Regions from separate parts of the Acidovorax sp. LjRoot129 genome, predicted to be linked through region 1. Evidence: predicted binding sites of a transcription regulator. Region 1 holds the regulator's gene; the other holds the start of a gene.

Region 1 (3,273 bases):
GTTGCCCAGCAGCATCGCAATCCCCACGATGTGTGCCACTTCCAGAGCCGGGTAGGCCCAGGCATGGGTCTTGAGGGAGGCGAGGAACATGGCGACGGGTGGGTGGGTGGCTAAGTGGCGGTTAATGCTGAAGAAGGTCGAGCATCAGCGAGATCCGGGCCTTCACCGGCGACAGCCCGCGCGAATCGGGCAACGCATCCCCCGGCTTGGGCAGCACCTGTCCCTCCGGGCAGCGCGTAGCACGCACCACCCGCACGCCCACGTCCTGCGCCCGCAGCAGCGCCGCCTCCAGCGCGTGGTGGATGGTGCCGTTACCGGTGCAGGCAACCACAAGGCCCTGCACCCCGTCGCGCACCAGTGCGTCTACCAAAGCGCCGGTAGCGCCCGCGTGGCTCACGACGATCTCGACCCGGGGCCATATCTGGATGTTTGCTATGCTTTTAATAGCTGATAGTGCTTTTGCATCAAGCGCTAGCGGCCAATTTTGTGCCAAACGAGCCGTCCCCTCCTCCACCCACCCGAGGGGGCCGGCCTCCCCGGAGCTGAAGGCATTGACGCGGTACGGATGCACTTTCTGAATTTGCCGGGCGCCGTGGATTTCACCCGCCGCCACCAAAAGCACGCCCCGCGCACCAGGGGTTGTTGCCACGGCCATGGCGTCCAACAGGTTCTGAGGCCCGTCGGGTGTGAGCGCGGTAGCGGGCCGCATGGCGCAGGTCAACACCACCGGCTTGGAGCGTGTGTCGAGCGCCTCGTGCAAAAACCAGGCGGTTTCTTCGAGGGTGTCCGTGCCGTGGGTGATTACCACCCCCTGCACGGCCGGGTTCTGCAAATGGTGTGCGCAGCGCAGGGCGAGCGCCTGCCAGACGGCCGTGTCCATGTCCTTGCTGTCGATCTGGGCTACCTGCTCGGCCTGCAGCAAAGCGCCACTGGCGGCCAATGCCAAGCCGGGGGCTGCGGCCAACAGCTGCTCCACACCGACCTGCGCTGCGGTGTAGCCAATGTTGTCGCCGGCCAGCGCAGAGGTCCCGGCGATGGTCCCGCCTGTGCCCAAAACCACAATTTTTTGCCCACTCACTTGCATACTCCGAAAAACTGGTGAAAAATACAGTTACTGGATTAAAAAACAGTTGTGCGCCACTGTAGCGTCTTCACCGGAAAGCACCATGCTCGACAACCCGAAACTGACCGCCCGCCAACAGCAGATCCTGGACCTCATCCAGACCGCCATTGCCCGTACCGGTGCGCCCCCAACCCGCGCGGAAATCGCCTCGGAGCTGGGCTTCAAGTCGGCCAATGCTGCTGAAGAGCATCTGCAGGCACTGGCCCGCAAAGGGGTGATCGAGCTGGTCAGTGGCACGTCGCGCGGCATCCGGCTGCGCAGCGAAACGGTGCGCTCCATCAACGCAGCCCGCGGCAATCAGTTCAGCCTGCCCATCCCCGGCCTGTCCCAACTGGTGCTTCCCCTTGTGGGCCGCGTGGCGGCGGGCTCGCCGATTCTCGCGCAAGAACATGTCGACCAAACCTACAGCGTGGAAAACAGCCTCTTCCAACACAAGCCCGACTACCTGCTGAAGGTCCGCGGCATGTCGATGCGCGACGCCGGCATCATGGACGGTGACCTGCTAGCCGTGCAGTCCACACGCGAAGCACGCAACGGCCAGATCATCGTGGCCCGCCTGGGGGACGACGTCACCGTCAAGCGCCTGCGCCGCACAGCCACTGCCATCGAACTGCTGCCTGAAAACCCTGACTACCCCGTGATCGTGGTGCAACCCGGCGAGCCCTTCGAGATTGAAGGCCTGGCTGTCGGTTTGATCCGCAACACCATGCTCATGTAGGCCTTGCGCCTTTACCGCACCGCAGGTGGCGGGCGTTTGGTGTGCCGGCAAAACCGGTACGCCAGCCCTGCGGTGCCGGTTTCGTTGCAATCCTGCCTATGTCCAACCCCCGAACTTCGGAGATTTCACATGGGAATTGCCTTGTCCACTCTGGCTTTTTTGTCGTCCTCGCTGCGCGCATTCCAACGCTGGCTGCGGGATACGCCCAACCTCGAACAACCGTCTGCGGTAGCAGCGCTGCCCTCCCGCGAAAACCCTGGAAGCGGTAGCAACAAGGCCACCACGGGCGCCAAAGTCCAAGGCCGCCCGTCAGCAGCCCCCGGCCCACGCCCCTTGCGTGGAAACTGGCCTTTTACGGTAGGCCCGCAGACCCCGCCTGCAGAGACTCCATCCTGCCCTCAAAACGGGACGGGCAGGACATCGGTTCCAGCACTCCCAGAGCGGAACCTTGGCATGGCGCGAGGCTGCGGTAGCGCTGTTGCAAGATCGGTAGCTGAAACAGGCGCCCGCACTACGAAGGTTGTGCGCAAGGCTTCGGTGTCGGGCGCAGGCCGCTTGGTGATCGCAGGCCGGATGGCCGACGTGTGCGCAGAGCTGGACCGTATGGTGGCATCCGAGGCGGCATTGCGAACCTGCTGAGAACCGATCTACGCCTGCGTGTACGAACAGCGATGTTTGCTGGCTGTGTATCTTCAGGTGGGCGCTGACGCATGCAGGGTGGCAGCCGTTCACGCATGCCGAGGTTCGTGAACCTGCGTTGGCGGTTCCAGGGCGCAGCTCAACAATCCGTCACCAAAACACCGCCGTTTGACGTGCAGGAACCATTCCCGGCGCCTTGCACGTTGCCACGCCAAGGCACAATGTCGGGATGAACATCGTGATCCTCGACGACTACCAGGACGCAGTCCGCAAGCTCCACTGCGCTTCCCGGCTCGACGCGTACACCGCCAAGGTCTACACCAATACAGTCAAAGGCCTGGGCCAGCTTTCCGTCCGCCTCAAGGACGCTGACATCATCGTGCTGGTGCGGGAACGCACCCAGATCACGCGCCAATTGGTAGAAAAGTTGCCCCGGCTCAAGCTCATCGCTCAGACCGGCAAGGTCGGCGGCCACATCGACGTGCAAGCCTGCACCGAGCGGGGCATCGCAGTGGCCGAGGGGGTGGGCTCTCCGGTGGCGCCTGCAGAGCTGACCTGGGCCCTCGTCATGGCGGCCATGCGCCGGTTGCCGCAGTACATCTCCAACCTCAAACATGGGGCTTGGCAGCAGTCGGGCTTGAAGACCGCGTCCATGCCCGCCAACTTTGGCCTGGGCAGCGTGCTGCGCGGCAAGACGCTGGGCGTCTGGGGCTATGGGCGCATCGGCCAGCTCGTGGCGGGCTATGGCCGGGCCTTTGGGATGAACGTGCGTGTGTGGGGCCGTGAGGCTTCA
Region 2 (3,273 bases), 550 kb from region 1:
CCATGTCATTGATAGCGCCGCCGCCTCGGATGATGGCCACGGCGTCAGGCAGTGCCTCGTCGCGTGCCATGCGCTCCAGCGCCGCGAGCAGTGCCGTGCGGATCTCTGCCGAAGCTCCGTCGCCTTGGAAGCGGCTGTGCACGTAGACAAAGCGGCAGACGCCAAACGCCTCCAGCCGTCTGGCCTCGGCCTGAAAGTCGCCCAGGCCCGCAGCGCCCTCGGGGGCAATGACAAGCACCAAGTTGTAGTCCCAAGGACTGGGCAACTGGCGATTGAGCTCAAACAGGCCCTCGCGCTGCAGGCGCTCTCGAATCTCGCGCTTGCGGGCCTCGAGGTCCCCGAGCGTGTAGTCGGGATCGATCGCGTCGAGTTCGAGGCTGAAGCCATATTGCGCCTTGAACACCGGGCGTGCGCGGACTAGCAGTTTAATGCCGGGTCCGACCTGGGCGCCCGTGGCCGCCTCAAAATGCGGAAGAATCTGGCTGGCCGTGCTCGCCCATACCACGGCAGTGGCTTTCGCGGTGATGACGCCGGAAGCGTCGCGTTCCGAGACCTCCAGGTACACATGCCCGTTGCGCACCCGGGTGTCCACCACCTCAATCATGGTCCAAACGCCCGCCTTGAATGCTTGGGATACCGCTGCAGACACACCCTGGAGCAGCTGCGACAGCGGCATCCCTCGCTGCCTAGTGACGGACCGATCAGCCAACGTGGTGACGGCCGCCAATGCCGAGGATGGCGGCTCTACCGGCACGGACCCTTCGGGCAGCCACTGAGCAAATGGGGTCAGCTCACGTCCATCGGGCACGTACCACTGTCGCCGCGCCGGGTCCCAGCGGGCGCCCAAGGACTTGACCCGGTCCTTGTCAGCGAAGGTGGAAGCGAGGTAGGTGCCGCTCATCGCGCCTCAAGTTGTAGCAGCTCCAGCCGCTATGCCGCGCCGCCAAGCAGTAATGTCTGCGAACTCACCTTGGCATCCCGAGCAGAGAAGTCGATCGGTGTATTGCATCACGCCCGCAGGGTCGCGAGCGAGGACACGCCGATACTGGTGGCCCCGCAATAACCGCAGCGGTTGGGAGGAGCGGAATCATGATTTTTCATTGTGATTGCTTATACAGAGTTTTGTCCGCGAGTGATCGGTGCGCCGGGCCGCTGGGAGGCTCGACGGCTTCAGCGGTCGGTGCAAAGTCTGAGCAGGTTGTAGGTCTATTTGCGCGCGGAACTGGCATAGGACCGCGCCCTACGGGTCGACAGTGCTACCAATTCCGAGAAACGGTTTCTCGTCACGAGCATCGGAGAACCGGAATCCATCGCGCAGCCATATACTGTTAATTTATACAGTATTTTCGCACGACGATGCCTCTGCAGGTTTTGCATCTATGTCAGTCTCTCTCCACCAAGCCTCTGGCACCTTCGATCCTGGCGTTCTTCCGCGCCACCTGGCCGAAGCCGTCTGGCGTGGGTCGGACCTGGGCGGATCGACGCGTCGCACGGTGGCATCGGGTTTCGCAGAACTGGACGCACAGTTGCCCGGCGGAGGATGGCCCACCCATGCGCTAACTGAGATGCTCACGCCTCAGGCGGCACTGTGCGAATGGCGCCTGCTCGGGCCGGCCATCGGGATGCTGCTGGAAGACGGCGGACGCATCTACCTTATTGCTCCCCCCAAGCAGCCCCATGCGGCAGGGTTGGTGCAGCTGGGCGTGGCGCCGGACCAAGTCGTCTGGATTGAAGCGGCAACCCCGGTGGACCGTCTCTGGGTGACTGAGCAGATCGTGAAGTCCGATCCTGCGGGGGCCGTGCTGTCCTGGCTGCCGCAGGCGCGGCCTGAGCAGATCCGGCGGCTGCAGGTCCATGCGCTCGCCTGTGACGCGCCGGTGTTCCTCTTCCGGCCCGTGACGACGCTGCGAGACTCGTCGCCAGCGCCGTTGCGTATCTCGGCCGCGCCCGCCGCGGGCTGGGACCTGGAGGTGCAGATTCCCAAGCGTAAGGGCTCGTCGTTTGACGGTTCGCTCTACCTCTCGGCCATGCCGGGCAATCTGGGCAAAGTGATGCCGCCTCGGCTGAAGTCGCTACCGGCGGCCAATGCGTTTTCTCGTCAGGAGGCCGCCGATGCTCGGGCATTGGGCCGCATTCCAACCCGTACCGCTGCCAGCGTGCCCTTGTCCCATTGACGCGCCATCGCTTGGAGTCTGGGCATTGCAGTTCACCCCCAGGGTGGCGCTGCTCCAGGGTTCGGTGGTTGCGGAGATGGGGGGGAGTGCGCGGCTATTTGGAGGGCTGGACGAGTTGCAAGGCTTGGTCGAGGCGGGCGCCGCAGACCTAGGGGCATGCGTAGCCTGGGCACCCACCGGAAGTGCTGCCTTGGCTCTGGCGCGCCATGCTGCAGATGCACCAGGGCGGGATGGGTTTCGGCGACCGTTGGCGCAGTTGCTGGATCCGCTGCCGCTGGAAGCGATTGCTGCGGTGAGTACGCATGAGGCCACGCTCGCACGCGTCGGCTGTCGCACGCTGGGGGATGTGCGCAAGCTGCCCCGTGGTGGGCTCAGCCGGCGTTTCGACAAGACGCTGCTGGCAGCCCTGGACCAAGCCTACGGTCTGCGCCCCGAGGTGTACGAGTGGCTCACGCTGCCCGAGACCTTCTCTGCGCGGCTGGAGCTGATGTCGCGCGTCGAGACTGCACCAGCATTGCTGTTCGGCGCTCGCCGTTTGCTGGTGCAGATGGCTGGATGGCTGTCGGCCCGGCGCCTGGGCGCTACTGCTTTCACCCTTCGCTGGTGCCACGACGTGATGCGCGCCAAGGATGCGGGCACGGGCGGCGAGATGACCGTGCGCACCGCTCAACCGACACAGAACGTGGAGCACTTTGCGCGGCTCTTGGCGGAGCACCTGGCCAAGGTGAAGCTGGCAGCGCCGGCGGGTGACCTCGAGCTGATGGCCACCGAGGTGATGCCCATCATCGAAGAGAGCCGCTCCCTGATTCCGGAGACGCTGCGCAAGGGCGGTACGACCGACTTGGCACTGGAGCGCATCCAGGCGCGCCTGGGCAACGAGTGTGTGCGCCGGCCGGCCCTGTCGCCGGACCACCGGCTGGAGTGGATGCAGTGCTGGGCCCACGAGCCGCTCAAGCGCAAGACCGTGGAGTCCCCTTATGAGCTGCCGCTCCCCACCTGGGTACTGGATGAGCCGCTGCTTCTCATTGAGCGCGACAACCGTCCGTACTACCAGGGGCCATTGCAGTTGCTGCTCGGCCCCGACCGGGTCGAGGGTGGC

What was found. The regulator LexA, encoded in region 1, represses DNA repair genes until DNA is damaged. The targets are predictions, from matches to a motif close to ACTGTATNNNNATACAGT.
Region 2: the regulator LexA is predicted to act here: its motif matches at 1,325-1,342, upstream of imuA (translesion DNA synthesis-associated protein ImuA).

The regions. Positions count from the first base shown of each region.
Region 1 covers NZ_CAXUSE020000001.1:2,868,650-2,871,922, forward strand. The annotation lists gene ACSQ3Q_RS13140 (hypothetical protein) at 1-90, opposite strand, end outside; gene ACSQ3Q_RS13145 (asparaginase) at 122-1,084, opposite strand; gene lexA (transcriptional repressor LexA) at 1,167-1,841, shown strand; gene ACSQ3Q_RS13155 (D-2-hydroxyacid dehydrogenase family protein) at 2,710-3,273, shown strand, end outside.
Region 2 covers NZ_CAXUSE020000001.1:2,317,135-2,320,407, forward strand. The annotation lists gene xseA (exodeoxyribonuclease VII large subunit) at 1-901, opposite strand, end outside; gene imuA (translesion DNA synthesis-associated protein ImuA) at 1,380-2,174, shown strand; gene ACSQ3Q_RS10655 (Y-family DNA polymerase) at 2,113-3,273, shown strand, end outside.